DNA from 3 places in the Buttiauxella sp. JUb87 genome. Region 2 is predicted to be linked to each of the others. Evidence: predicted binding sites of a transcription regulator. Region 2 holds the regulator's gene; each other region holds the start of a gene.
The links. Region 2 encodes sigma-54, which starts transcription at its own class of promoters, with help from an activator protein. Its sites were predicted from a motif close to GTTGGCACANNTTTCGCTNT; they were not measured.
Positions count from the first base shown of each region.

Region 1: hydN (electron transport protein HydN) is a predicted target of sigma-54. The motif match lies at 2,086-2,105, and genes of this name have one in related genera.
Region 3: glnK (P-II family nitrogen regulator) is a predicted target of sigma-54. The motif match lies at 2,088-2,107, and genes of this name have one in related genera.

Region 1 is NZ_SNVY01000002.1:231,237-235,905, reverse strand. Features, by position in the region: gene fdhF (formate dehydrogenase subunit alpha) at 1-1,460, opposite strand, end outside; gene hydN (electron transport protein HydN) at 1,497-2,042, opposite strand; gene EC843_RS09450 (hypothetical protein) at 2,526-3,206, shown strand; gene hycI (hydrogenase maturation peptidase HycI) at 3,351-3,827, opposite strand; gene EC843_RS09440 (formate hydrogenlyase maturation HycH family protein) at 3,820-4,230, opposite strand; gene EC843_RS09435 (NADH-quinone oxidoreductase subunit B family protein) at 4,230-4,669, opposite strand, start outside.
Region 2 is NZ_SNVY01000002.1:770,819-775,487, forward strand. Features, by position in the region: gene lptA (lipopolysaccharide ABC transporter substrate-binding protein LptA) at 1-258, shown strand, start outside; gene lptB (LPS export ABC transporter ATP-binding protein) at 265-990, shown strand; gene rpoN (RNA polymerase factor sigma-54) at 1,165-2,598, shown strand; gene hpf (ribosome hibernation promoting factor) at 2,621-2,908, shown strand; gene ptsN (PTS IIA-like nitrogen regulatory protein PtsN) at 3,116-3,607, shown strand; gene rapZ (RNase adapter RapZ) at 3,661-4,515, shown strand; gene npr (PTS phosphocarrier protein NPr) at 4,512-4,669, shown strand, end outside.
Region 3 is NZ_SNVY01000003.1:137,346-142,014, forward strand. Features, by position in the region: gene EC843_RS12745 (SmdA family multidrug ABC transporter permease/ATP-binding protein) at 1-134, shown strand, start outside; gene EC843_RS12750 (SmdB family multidrug efflux ABC transporter permease/ATP-binding protein) at 127-1,905, shown strand; gene glnK (P-II family nitrogen regulator) at 2,159-2,497, shown strand; gene amtB (ammonium transporter AmtB) at 2,530-3,816, shown strand; gene tesB (acyl-CoA thioesterase II) at 3,974-4,669, opposite strand, start outside.

The DNA of each region.
Region 1 (4,669 bases), 540 kb from region 2:
AGCAGGCTGATAATTTCCCAGTCACGTTTGACGTTGTATTTCGCATCAATGGCTTTTTCAAAACGCTGGAAGCCGCGGTCCGCACAGGTGAATACGCCACCGTGTTCGCCCCAGGAAGTCGCTGGCAAAATCACATCCGCCACTTCGGCGGTTTTGGTCATAAAGATGTCCTGCACTACCACAAAATCGAGCGCTTCAAACCCTTTGCGCACCAGGCCAAGATCGGCTTCGGTCTGCAACGGGTCTTCGCCCATGATGTAATAGGCTTTCATTTCACCTTCGATGGCCATATGCGGCACTTCGGTGATACGCACGCCGACTTTGTCGTCCATATCATCAACGTTGATGCCCCATGCTTTGGCAAATTTGGCACGAACGTCCGGGTCAACCACATCCTGATAGCCAGGGAACTGGTTCGGCAGCACGCCCATATCACACGCACCCTGCACGTTGTTTTGCCCACGTACCGGGCCAACGCCAACGTTTTCACGCCCCAGGTTACCGGTCAGCAGTGCCAGGCTTGATAAGCCTTTTACCACGTCGACTGCCTGACCAAACTGCGTCACGCCCATGCCCCACATGATGGTGGCTGAAGGAGCTGCGGCGAACGTCCGCATCGCCTGACGAACCTGATGCGCCGGTACGCCAGTCAAATGCTCAACGTCTTCTGGCGCGTAGCCTTTTACCACTTCACGGTAAGCATCCAGACCGTCAGTAAATTTCGCCACGTACTCTTTATCGTAGAGGTTCTCTTCGAGCAGCACGTAGCCAAAGGCATTCACCAGCGCCATATTACAGCCGTTTTTCAGCTGCAAATGTTGGTCTGCAATACGCGCGGTTTCGATGCGGCGCGGGTCACAAACAATAATTTTCGCGCCATTTTCTTTCGCTTTAATCACCCGACGCGCCACGATCGGGTGCGAATCGGCGCAGTTATAACCAAATACCAACAGGCATTTTGAATGTTCGATGTCGCCGATGGAGTTACTCATCGCGCCATTTCCCAGCGTCACCTGCAAACCCGCCACCGACGGCCCGTGGCAAACACGCGCACAGCAATCGACGTTGTTGGTATGCAGCACACCGCGGGCAAACTTCTGCATCACATAGTTAGTTTCGTTACCCGTTCCGCGTGACGAACCGGTCGTCATAATGGAACGCGGGCCATATTGATCTTTAATCGCTTTCAGGCGTTTCGCGGTATAGCTAATGGCTTCATCCCAGCTAACAGGCTGGAGCTTGCCGCCTTTTTCATAACGAATCATCGGCTGCGTCAGACGCGGTGTGAGCAGTTTTGTGTCGTTGAGAAAATCCCAGCCGTAATAGCCTTTCAGGCAGAGTTCATTTTGGTTCGTCACGCCATCAGCCGCTTCGGCACGGATAATTTTATTCTTCTCAACAACCAGTTTGAGTTTGCAGCCTGCGCCACAGTAAGGGCAGACGCTGGTAATTTTTTTCATCAGTAACAGACCTGTTAAAAGTGAAGTTAAAGGGGTTTAGAAATAAATAGATGAAGTCGCATCAAACGCAGCACGGCGGCGTTTTTCGATATTCATTTGTTCAAGTTTGTTGCGATCAACGCAGATAATGGCGTTGGTTGGGCAGGCTTCCATACAGGCCGGGCCTTCTGCACGGGTGTGGCAAAGGTCGCACTTATTCGCTTCGGCTTTTTCAGCCATCACGTTAAGACCCGCGCCGCTGTTACGCACAACCGGGCGAACAACCACTTCCATCGCGCCATATGGGCAGGCAACCACACAGGTTTTGCAGCCGATGCAGCGTTCCTGCATCACATTCACAAAACCATGTTCGCGGCTGATAGCCCCGTTAGGGCAGACGTTGGCGCAAGGTGCGTCTTCGCACTGGCGGCACATCGTTGCGGTAGAAACATTCACGCCTTTAACCACGTGAATACGAGGCAGGAAAGTTTGCGGTGTTAATGCCGCGCAATCCTGTGCTTCCTGGTGGGACACGACACAGGCCACTTCGCAAGTGCGACAGCCAATACATTTGCTCGAATCAGCAATGATGAAGCGGTTCATCAGAGACTCCTGGATAGAGTGTTTTTTATAAGACTGCTTTAGGCATACATAAAGTGTGCCAACTTTGAAACTAGCGTGATTCAAGGCTTTGCGCATTGATCCGGGGTGGGATGACAGTGACATCGACACATTTGACGATGTCATTTGGGCAGATGACAGAGAGTGGATTGAGTTGCCCTCACCAGGAGATAAACGGCTTTTCCTGGCCGTTCAAACTCAGGTAATCGATAACAATGAAGTAGTGTCAATATCAAATATATTAATAATATATTTTCTTTTTTAATTAAATAGTTTTATTTGTGAGGTTTATCATTGGTTTTAATAATGACTATATAATACTTAATAACTATTTAAGTATAAAGGTAATAATATTTGTGATAGCGTGCCACCCCAAATTATCACATAAATCTCAGCCATTGAGATAACGCTGTGATCTGTTATGTATTGTTTAATTTATGCGTATGAGTCTATATAAGGGATTGGATGCCAAACATAGTAAATGCATTAATGACTTATGTCAGAAATACTAAGGGTAAATACAATTATTTTAGCCAGAGTGCTTACATGAGGAAGTACGGTTGGTCAGGTACCGATCGAACAAAGTTGGGTGGTGTGTGGACTGGAGCAACAGGGAAAAAGGATATTCAGGGCAAGGAAATATATGGATTGGGGGGGGCTTGTTATGGATTTAGCGCAGCTTACCTTATTTCACCTCCGCATTCGTGCAATGTTGAGAATTATTTTCATTTGCCAAAAACTCAGAGCATTATTCGTGGGGTTATGAATCTCCAATATCAACATTATCATGTTGCTTTGGCGTATACCTCACTTCCCAGAGAAGAAATATTTAATGAGATTGTAAGAATAGAAGGTCATATTCGTTATAGAGGTATGGTCAGACTAAGTAGAGTATCGGCATCAGCTTTGATGAATGAATTGGTAATGAATGGTAAGCATGAAATAAATATGGTTAACGCAAGCGTTGGGCATTCCGTTGCTCTGAAGATAGCCGCTCGCGATATTTGTTTCTTTGATTCTAATTTGGGTGAAATTATTTATCCAAATGATTTTGTCGGTCGTAAAAAAATGGAAGGTGCGCTACATATGGTGTTCCATTCTCAATATAGAACATACACAACCATGTCAGTCAGTAATTTTATATAAATTAATTTGATCAATGATATTTGACGTTGCATTTCTATTGGTTGGGGGACTATTCGTCGATGTAACGTCTATTCTTTAGCTCACATCCTTCCCTGGTAAAGAGATAAAAACAGGATGTGAATGGGCATCCATGCCCAGCCGTCATTACATCTCAAAATCAGGTGTTTCTAAATCCGTGAAGCCGCCTTTACCTTCCCAGCCTGCCAGGCTCTGATACACCGTTTCCACCGCCGCTTTTATCGCGTCGGTCATTGGGTAGTAAAAACCAACAATATCAGGCTGAATGCCAAGGAAAATCACCTCGCCAACATCTTCTTTAATCTGATCGATCAAATAATTAAGTGGCATGTTGTGGGTGGTCATCATAAACATTTCGGCGATGTCATCCGGGTCGATGATACGGATTTCACCTGGGTTCAGGCCCATATCCGTGGCATCAACCAGCAGCAATCTTTGCGGGCGTAATTCACGAATCGCCACCACATCGTTTTCCGGTGCGGTGCCGCCGTCGATAACAATCCAGTCGCCTTGTGGGGCGGCCTGGCACTTTTCTGCCAGCAACGGGCCAGCACCGTCGTCACCCATCATGCTGTTGCCGACACAAAGTAAAACGTTAGTCATAGCGTCTCCGTACCATCAAATAAATGGCGGGTTCTTGTTGAATGGCTTGCAGCATATCGAGCAACGCCTGGCTCCATTCTTGCTGCTGTTCAGTTTGATTCGGTTTTGCGGCATCAAATGCTTTTGCCAACAAAACCACATGGCTCTGATCGATAACGATTTCACCGTAACGCGGCACACCTTCCATTTTGCGCCGCGCTTCGCTGCCCTCTTCAAGCGTGGCAATCCACGCTTTGTAAGGCTCAAACGAACACACTAAATTTTCTTTCAGGCAGTCGATAACGCCGAGATGGTGGCCGATTGCCAGGCTGTAATAAACCACCTGTTGCGCATCACTCGGGGTGTTGTCGTTTTCATCGACAAACTTACGGCTAAGCTGGCAAAACACCACCGACTCGCTCATTACACGCGCTCCTGCTTAACCAGTTCTTCCAGATGCGTGACGATCTCAGTCAGACGCGGATCGTTCTCATGTGCCAGCCACTGCTGAACACTGCCGCCACCGGCGGTGAGATTTTCCATATAGCTGTCAGCAATCTGGCGGCCATAGCGATAACCCGCAAGGCTGCGAGCTGCGCGGTCGATACGAACACGCAGTGGCTGAACCATATCCGGATGCAGGATTTGCGCCGGTTGTGCATCCATTTCACTGGCTTCGCGCGCGTGGATTTTTTGCTCCAGCAAGCCTAGCGCCATAGCAAAACCATACAGCGTTGCCGCAGGTGTTGGCGGGCAACCAGGAATGTAGACATCGACCGGGACGATTTTGTCGGTGCCGCCCCAGACGCAATACAGGTCGTGGAAGATACCGCCGCTGTTACCGCACGCGCCGTAAGAAATAC
Region 2 (4,669 bases):
AAACCCGTTAGCGGCCACTCAGCGACCATGCACTATGAGTTGCAAAACGACTTTGTAGTTCTGACCGGTAATGCTTATCTCGAGCAGGTCGACAGCAATATCAAAGGCGACAAAATTACTTATCTGGTGAAAGAACAGAAGATGCAGGCCTTTAGCGAAAAAGGTAAACGTGTCACCACCGTTCTGGTCCCTTCTCAACTGCAGAAAAAAGACGGCCAGGCTCCGGCACCAGCCCCTGCGCAGAAAAAGAGTAACTAATTCGTTATGGCTACTTTAATTGCAAAAAATCTCGCCAAAGCCTACAAAGGCCGCCGCGTCGTTGAAGATGTCAGCCTGGCTGTTAAGTCGGGTGAAATTGTCGGGTTACTTGGCCCAAACGGTGCCGGGAAAACCACCACCTTTTACATGGTGGTTGGCATTGTGCCGCGTGACGCCGGCAACATTATTATTGATGATGAAGACATCAGCCTTCTGCCACTTCATGCTCGTGCTCGTCGAGGTATCGGCTACTTACCGCAAGAAGCGTCTATTTTCCGCCGTTTAAGTGTGTTCGATAACTTAATGGCTGTGCTGCAAATCCGTGACGATCTTTCTGTTGAGCAGCGTGATGACCGCGCTAATGAGCTGATGGAAGAATTCCACATCGAACATTTGCGTAATAACCTCGGGCAGTCATTGTCTGGTGGCGAGCGTCGTCGTGTCGAAATTGCCCGAGCATTAGCCGCAAATCCAAAATTTATTCTTCTGGATGAACCTTTTGCTGGTGTTGACCCAATATCCGTCATCGACATCAAGCGAATCATTGAGCATCTGCGCGACAGTGGGCTCGGGGTGTTGATTACTGACCATAACGTACGCGAAACGCTGGCTGTTTGTGAACGTGCCTACATCGTAAGCCAGGGCCATTTAATCGCCCATGGCACTCCAGCCGAAATCCTGGAAGACGAGCATGTTAAGCGCGTGTATCTGGGCGAAGAGTTCAGACTCTGATAGGGTAGTAAAAATTATAATATTTATACTCAAAATAATTCGAGTTGCAGGTAGGCGACAAGGGAGTTCATCCCCAGGAGCTTACTTGAGTAAGTGACTGGGGTGAAGAAGTGCAGTCAACACCCCTGCAGCTCGAAGTATGACGAGTATAACCTGAGGAAGCTCGCTCTGAATATGAAGCAAGGTTTGCAATTACGGCTTAGCCAACAACTTGCTATGACTCCCCAGTTACAGCAGGCAATTCGTCTGTTGCAACTTTCGACGTTAGAGCTACAGCAAGAACTTCAGCAAGCACTGGAAAGTAACCCACTGCTTGAGCAAACCGATCTGCATGAAGAAGTTGAAACTCAGGAAGTACGTGAAAACGAAGCGTTAGATACCCGTGAGGCGCTTGAGCAAAAAGAAATGCCTGACGAGTTACCGCTGGATACCAGTTGGGACGAAATCTACACCGCAGGCACTCCATCAGGAACCGGAAGCGATTATATCGACGACGAATTGCCGGTTTATCAGGGGGAAACGACCCAGTCTCTTCAGGATTATCTGATGTGGCAGGTTGATCTCACCCCGTTTTCAGATACTGACACAGCAATTGCGACCTCTATTGTCGATGCCGTTGACGAAATGGGTTATCTCACAGTTTCTCTGGAAGAAATTCTGGAAAGCATGGGTGATGACGAAATCACCCTCGACGAAGTGGAAGCCGTACTCAAACGCGTTCAACGCTTCGATCCTGTGGGTGTTGCCGCACGTGATCTACGCGATTGCCTGCTCATACAGCTTTCACAGTTCGCTCGCGAAACGCCATGGTTAACCGAAGCCAGCTTGATTGTCAGCGATCACCTGGATCTGCTCGCTAACCATGACTTCCGCAGCCTGATGCGCGTCACCCGTCTGAAAGAAGAGGTGCTGAAAGAGGCAATGTGCCTGATTCAGTCTCTTGACCCACGCCCAGGGCAATCCATTCAGACCGGTGAACCGGAATATGTCATACCGGATGTTCTGGTGAAAAAAACGCAAGGTCACTGGACTGTAGAACTCAATGCCGACAGCCTCCCTCGTCTGAAAATAAACCAGCAGTATGCTGCAATGGGCACCAGTGCCCGCAATGACAGCGACTCGCAATTTATTCGCAGTAATCTGCAAGAAGCAAAGTGGCTGATTAAGAGCCTGGAAAGCCGGAACGACACGCTGCTGCGCGTCAGTCGCTGTATCGTTGAACAGCAACAAGGCTTTTTTGAACACGGCGAAGAGCACATGAAACCGATGGTGCTTGCTGATATCGCTCAGGTCGTAGAAATGCATGAATCGACCATTTCCCGAGTGACCACGCAAAAATATTTACATAGCCCACGCGGCATTTTTGAATTGAAGTATTTCTTCTCAAGCCACGTTAATACCGAAGGTGGAGGTGAAGCCTCCTCGACGGCAATTCGTGCATTAGTGAAGAAATTAATTGCTGCGGAAAACCCTGCGAAACCACTGAGTGATAGCAAGTTAACGACTATGCTATCGGATCAGGGGATCATGGTGGCACGCCGCACTGTTGCGAAGTACCGAGAGTCTTTATCCATACCACCGTCAAATCAGCGTAAACAGTTGGTTTGACTTAACCGATAAGGAAGACACTATGCAGCTCAACATTACAGGACATAACGTCGAAATCACTGACGCACTGCGCGAATTTGTGAGTACGAAGTTTGCCAAACTGGAGCAGTACTTCGATAGAATTAACCAAGTCTATATTGTGTTAAAAGTGGAAAAAGTCACGCATATTGCCGATTCAACGCTTCATGTAAATGGTGGTGAAATTCATGCCAGCGCGGAAGGGCAGGATATGTATGCGGCGATTGACGGTCTGATTGATAAACTGGCTCGCCAGTTAACCAAACATAAAGATAAACTAAAACAACACTGATAATCCGGGCAACTGTATAAGCAGTTACCCAAAATAATTCGAGTTGCAGAAAGGCGGCTACACAGTGAATCCCCATGAGCTTACTCTGGTAAGTGACTGGGGTGAGCGAGGAAGCCAACGCATATGCAACTTGAAGTATGAAGGGTAAAGACGGCTCGTTGCGTGGAGTAACGAGCCGTTAGCATAACAGGGTGCTTAGGTGAACTTATGATGAACAACGATTCTGCTCTACAACTTAGTCAAGTCCTGAACAAGGAATGTACCCGTACCAACGTACATTGCCAGAGTAAAAAGCGTGCACTGGAAATCATCAGTGAACTGGCAGCAAAACAGCTAGGCCTGCCACCACAAGTGGTATTTGAGGCTGTATTGACGCGCGAACGCATGGGCAGTACCGGTATCGGAAATGGCATCGCCATTCCCCATGGGAAACTGGAAGAAGATACGACTCGTGCCGTTGGGGTGTTTATTAAACTGGAAACCCCTATCGCTTTTGACGCCATCGATAACCAACCGGTTGACCTGATGTTTGCGCTGCTTGTTCCTGCGGATCAAACAAAAACGCACTTACATACTTTGTCTCTGGTAGCAAAACGTCTGGCTGACAAAACGATTTGCCGCCGCCTGCGTTCTGCACAGAGCGATGAAGAGCTTTATCAGATCATTACCGAAACAGAACAAGGTAGTGAAAGTGAATAATCTGGCTGCGGTCACGGGTATGCCGCAGCAAGAAAAGTTGGGGGAGTGAAAACATGGTGCTGATGATTGTCAGCGGCCGCTCTGGTTCAGGGAAGTCTGTAGCCTTGCGTGCACTAGAAGATATGGGATTCTACTGTGTAGATAACCTACCAGTGGTGCTATTACCTGATCTTGCTAAAACCCTCGCAGAACGCCAAATTTCTGCGGCAGTCAGCATCGACGTGCGTAACATGCCGGAAAATCCGGAGATCTTTGAACAGGCAATGACCAGTCTGCCTGACTCATTCTCACCACAATTGTTGTTCCTTGATGCCGATCGCAACACGCTGATTCGTCGTTATAGTGACACGCGCCGCTTGCACCCGCTTTCCAGTAAAAATCTCTCGCTGGAAAGTGCGATAGATGAAGAAAGTGACTTGCTGGAGCCATTGAAATCCAGAGCCGATCTGATCATCGACACCTCTGAGATGTCGGTGCATGAGCTCGCGGAAATGCTGCGTACCCGTTTGCTTGGTAAACGTGAACGTGAGCTGACAATGGTGTTCGAGTCCTTTGGCTTTAAACATGGTATTCCGATTGATGCGGATTACGTGTTCGATGTGCGCTTCCTGCCAAACCCGCACTGGGACCCGAAGCTGCGCCCGATGACCGGTCTGGACAGACCTGTTGCTGCGTTCCTCGACCGTCATACCGAAGTCCACAATTTTATCTACCAGACGCGTAGCTATCTTGAGCTATGGTTACCTATGCTGGAAACCAATAACCGCAGCTATCTAACTGTGGCGATTGGCTGTACCGGCGGTAAACACCGTTCAGTTTATATCGCTGAACAGTTGGCAGATTATTTCCGTTCACGCGGCAAGAACGTGCAATCCCGTCACCGCACGCTGGAAAAACGTAAAACATGACCGTAAAACAGACCGTTGAGATAACCAACAAACTGGGCATGCACGCACGCCCAGCGATGAAGCTGTTCGAACTGGTACAAAGCTTTGACGCCGAAGTGATGCTGCGCAACGAGGCTGGCACGGAAGCTGAAGCCAATAGCGTCATTGCATTGCT
Region 3 (4,669 bases), on a different contig from region 2:
CCCAACGCGGCAATCACGATGTGCTGGTAGGGAAGTCTGGTTGGTATCGCGACATGTATCGTTATCAACAACTGGAAGCGGCGCTGGATGATGCGCCAGAAACGACGGTAGACGAGGAACCTGCCAATGCGTAAATCCATACAGCAATGGCCAACCATCAAACGCCTGCTGGCATATGGCTCACCGTGGCGTAAACCGCTCGCAGGGGCGGTAGTGATGTTGTGGATTGCGGCGGCTGCCGAAGTCAGCGGCCCGATTTTAGTGAGTTATTTTATTGATAACATGGTGTCTGAGCATCGCATGCCGATTGCGGCGGCAGCGGGGCTAGGAACAGCCTACCTGTTGCTGTCAATTTCGGCGGCGACGCTGCATTACTGGCAGGCTTTATTATTTAACCAGGCCGCTGTTGGCGTAGTACAAAAGCTGCGTACTGACGTGATGGATGCCGCATTGCGCCAGCCACTGAGTACCTTTGATACCCAGCCGGTTGGGCAATTAATTTCCCGTGTTACCAACGACACCGAAGTCATTCGCGATCTCTACGTGACGGTCGTTGCGACAGTATTGCGCAGTGCCGCACTGATTGGCGCGATGCTGGTGGCGATGTTCAGCCTCGACTGGCGCATGGCGTCGGTGGCGGTCTGCATCTTCCCGGCGGTGATCATCGTGATGTTTATCTACCAGCGTTACAGCACACCGATTGTGCGCCGGGTGCGTAGCTATCTGGCGGATATCAACGATGGCTTTAACGAAGTGATTAACGGGATGAGCGTCATCCAGCAGTTCCGCCAACAGGCAAGATTTGGCGAGCGGATGGGGGCGGCGAGCCGTTCGCACTATTTAGCGCGGATGCAAACCTTGCGCCTCGATGGTTTTTTATTACGACCGTTGTTGAGTCTGTTTTCCGCAATGGTGCTGTGCGGCTTGCTGATGCTGTTCGGTTTCACCTCAGTTGGCACCATTGAAGTTGGCGTGTTATACGCGTTTATTAACTATTTGGGGCGTCTTAACGAGCCGCTGATTGAACTCACCACGCAACAATCGATGCTGCAACAGGCAGTGGTGGCAGGTGAACGCGTGTTCGAATTAATGGACGGTAAGCGCCAGGATTACGGCAACGATACTCGTCCGCTGGAAAGCGGCCATATCGAGGTGGATAACGTCTCTTTCGCCTATCGCGGTGACCGTCTGGTATTGCAGGATATTCACCTTGATGTCCCGGCGCGTAGTTTTGTGGCGCTGGTGGGACATACCGGAAGTGGGAAAAGTACCCTCGCAAACTTGTTGATGGGCTATTACCCGCTGACCAACGGTGAAATTCGTCTTGATGGCCGCCCTCTGGATACGCTGAGCCATAGTGTGTTGCGCCAGGGTGTAGCGATGGTGCAACAAGATCCGGTGGTACTGGCGGACTCTTTCTTTGCTAACGTCACGCTAGGGCGCGACATCAGCGAAGCGGCGGTCTGGCAAGCGCTGGAAACGGTGCAACTGGCAGAACTGGCTCGCACCATGAGTGATGGCATCTACACGCGGTTGGGCGAGCAGGGCAATAACTTGTCTGTTGGTCAGAAGCAATTACTGGCTCTGGCACGCGTGCTGGTGGATGCACCGCAGATTTTGATCCTCGATGAAGCAACAGCAAATATCGACTCCGGCACCGAGCAGGCCATTCAACATGCGCTGGCCGCGGTGCGTGAGCACACCACGCTGGTGGTGATTGCTCACCGTTTATCGACTATTACCGATGCCGATACCATTCTGGTGTTGCACCGTGGGCAGGCTGTTGAACGTGGTACGCACAGTGAATTGCTGGCAGCACAGGGCCGTTACTGGCAGATGTACCAGCTGCAACTGGCAGGTGAAGAATTAGCCGCGGCAACTCGCGAAGAGCCTGCCACCGCTTGATGCACCAAAAGCACGCATAAATCCAATGGGTATCTCCATTGGTGCAGAAGCGAAACGCACCATGCACTGAAATGGTGCGTTTTTATTACCTAAGAACTTTCTTAATCCCAGTCATCGTTATTCCTTCCCCATCAACCCTTATTCGGCGCGGCTTAACGCGTTGAAAAAACCTGTTTTTCATTTTTGGCATGGCCTTTGCTTTATGTAATCAGTGTTGCAAGGGCAATTACCCAATTCTGACTGGAGGGGATCTATGAAGCTGGTTACCGTGGTGATCAAACCGTTCAAACTCGAAGATGTACGCGAAGCGCTGTCTTCAATCGGTATTCAAGGGCTGACTGTTACCGAGGTTAAAGGCTTTGGCCGCCAGAAAGGTCACGCAGAGTTGTACCGCGGTGCTGAGTACAGCGTCAATTTCCTGCCTAAAGTGAAAATTGATGTGGCAATTGCCGATGATCAACTTGATGAAGTGATTGATGTCATTAGCAAAGCTGCCTACACCGGCAAGATTGGCGATGGCAAAATTTTTGTTGCTGAACTGCAACGCGTCATCCGCATTCGTACCGGCGAAGCCGACGAAGCTGCACTGTAATCGTCTTGCCACTCGTGAAAGGGATGGAAAAAATGAAGAAATTAGCCTCTATCTTAGGCGTTGTAGCCCTGGCACTTGCGCCATCAATCGCGCTTGCGGCACCCGCTGTGGCCGATAAAGCAGACAACGCCTTTATGATGATTAGCACCGCATTGGTGCTGTTTATGACAATACCTGGGCTGGCGCTGTTTTACGGTGGCCTGATTCGCTCCAAAAACGTGCTGTCGATGCTGACTCAGATAACGGTCACGTTTGCGCTGGTTTGTGTGCTGTGGGTGGTTTATGGCTATACCCTGGCCTTTGGCTCCGGTGGCAGCTTCTTTGGTAACTTCGACTGGGTATTGCTGAAGAATATTCAGCTCACCGCGTTGATGGGCTCTTTCTACCAATATATTCATGTGGCGTTCCAGGGTTCCTTCGCCTGTATCACCGTGGGCCTAATTGTTGGAGCGCTGGCTGAACGTATTCGCTTCTCAGCGGTGCTGATTTTCGTCGTGATTTGGCTGACGCTCTCTTATGTGCCGATTGCCCATATGGTGTGGGGTGGTGGCTTACTGGCAACACACGGTGCAATGGACTTCGCGGGTGGTACTGTCGTCCATATCAATGCCGCGGTTGCGGGCCTGGTAGGTGCTTACCTGATTGGCAAACGTGTTGGCTACGGTAAAGAAGCGTTCAAACCGCACAACTTACCGATGGTGTTTACCGGTACTGCGATCCTCTACTTCGGCTGGTTTGGCTTCAACGCCGGTTCGGCAAGTGCTGCAAACGAAATCGCCGCTCTGGCCTTTGTGAACACGGTTGTTGCAACTGCCGCTGCCGTCCTCGGCTGGGTATTTGGTGAGTGGGCATTGCGTGGCAAACCTTCTCTGCTGGGCGCGTGTTCCGGTGCCATTGCAGGTCTGGTCGGTATCACTCCAGCGTGTGGTTATGTTGGCGTCGGCGGTGCACTGATTATCGGTATCGTAGCGGGTCTGGCCGGTTTGTGGGGTGTGACGCTGCTGAAAAAATGGCTGCGTGTCGATGACCCTTGTGATGTGTTCGGTGTCCACGGCGTGTGCGGTATCGTAGGTTGCATCATGACCGGTATCTTTGCCGCAACTTCACTGGGTGGTGTGGGCTATGCACAAGGCGTGACCATGGGCCATCAAATCCTGGTGCAACTGGAAAGTATCGGGGTGACGATTGTCTGGTCTGCGGTAGCCGCGTTCATTGGCTTCAAAGTGGCTGACCTGACAGTTGGTCTGCGTGTACCAGAAGAACATGAGCGTGAAGGCCTGGATGTGAACAGCCACGGCGAGAATGCTTACAACGCATAAATGATTTCCCCCTCACCCTGGCCCTCTCCCCAGGGAGAGGGGATAACCGGTGTTTTCTCTGACTTTCTCCCTCTCCTCAGAGAGAGGGGATAACCGGTGTTTACTCTGACCTTCTCCCTCTCCTGGGGGAGAGGGGCGGGGTGAGGGCGAGCCAATCTTAACCTCGCTTACGCATAACCCCCTCTTGCACCGTAGACGCCACCAGCACGCCATCGCGTGAATAGAATTCACCTCTAACAAAACCGCGCGCACTAGAAGCCGAAGTACTCTCCACGCTGTAAAGCAGCCAGTCATTCATATCGAACGGGCGGTGGAACCACATCGAATGATCGATTGTCGCCACCTGCATGCCCGGCTCCAGGAAACCGACGCCGTGAGGCTGAAGGGCGACGGGCAGGAAGTTAAAATCAGAGGCGTAACCCAGCAAGTACTGATGGACGTGTAACTCGGTTGGCATTTTCCCGTTGGCACGCATCCACACCTGGCGTACCGGCTCATCGACATGCCCTTGCATCGGGTTGTGGAACACCACCGGGCGGATCTCCAGCGGTTTTTCACAGAGAAACTTCTCTTTCAGGCTCTGAGGCAGCAGCTTTTCAAACGCCATGGCGATTTCTGTTTCTGACTTCAGGTTTTCCGGCGCAGGGGCTCCAGGCATAGCTTTTTGATGTTCAAAACCGGGTTCTGGCGCCTGGAAAGAGGCGGTCATATAGAAAATGGGTTTGCCATTTTGAATCGCCGCCACGCGACGAGCGCTGAAACTATTGCCATCACGCAGGGTTTCGACGTCATAAACAATCGGCTTTTGGCTATCGCCGGGACGCAGAAAATAACTGTGGAATGAATGCACCAG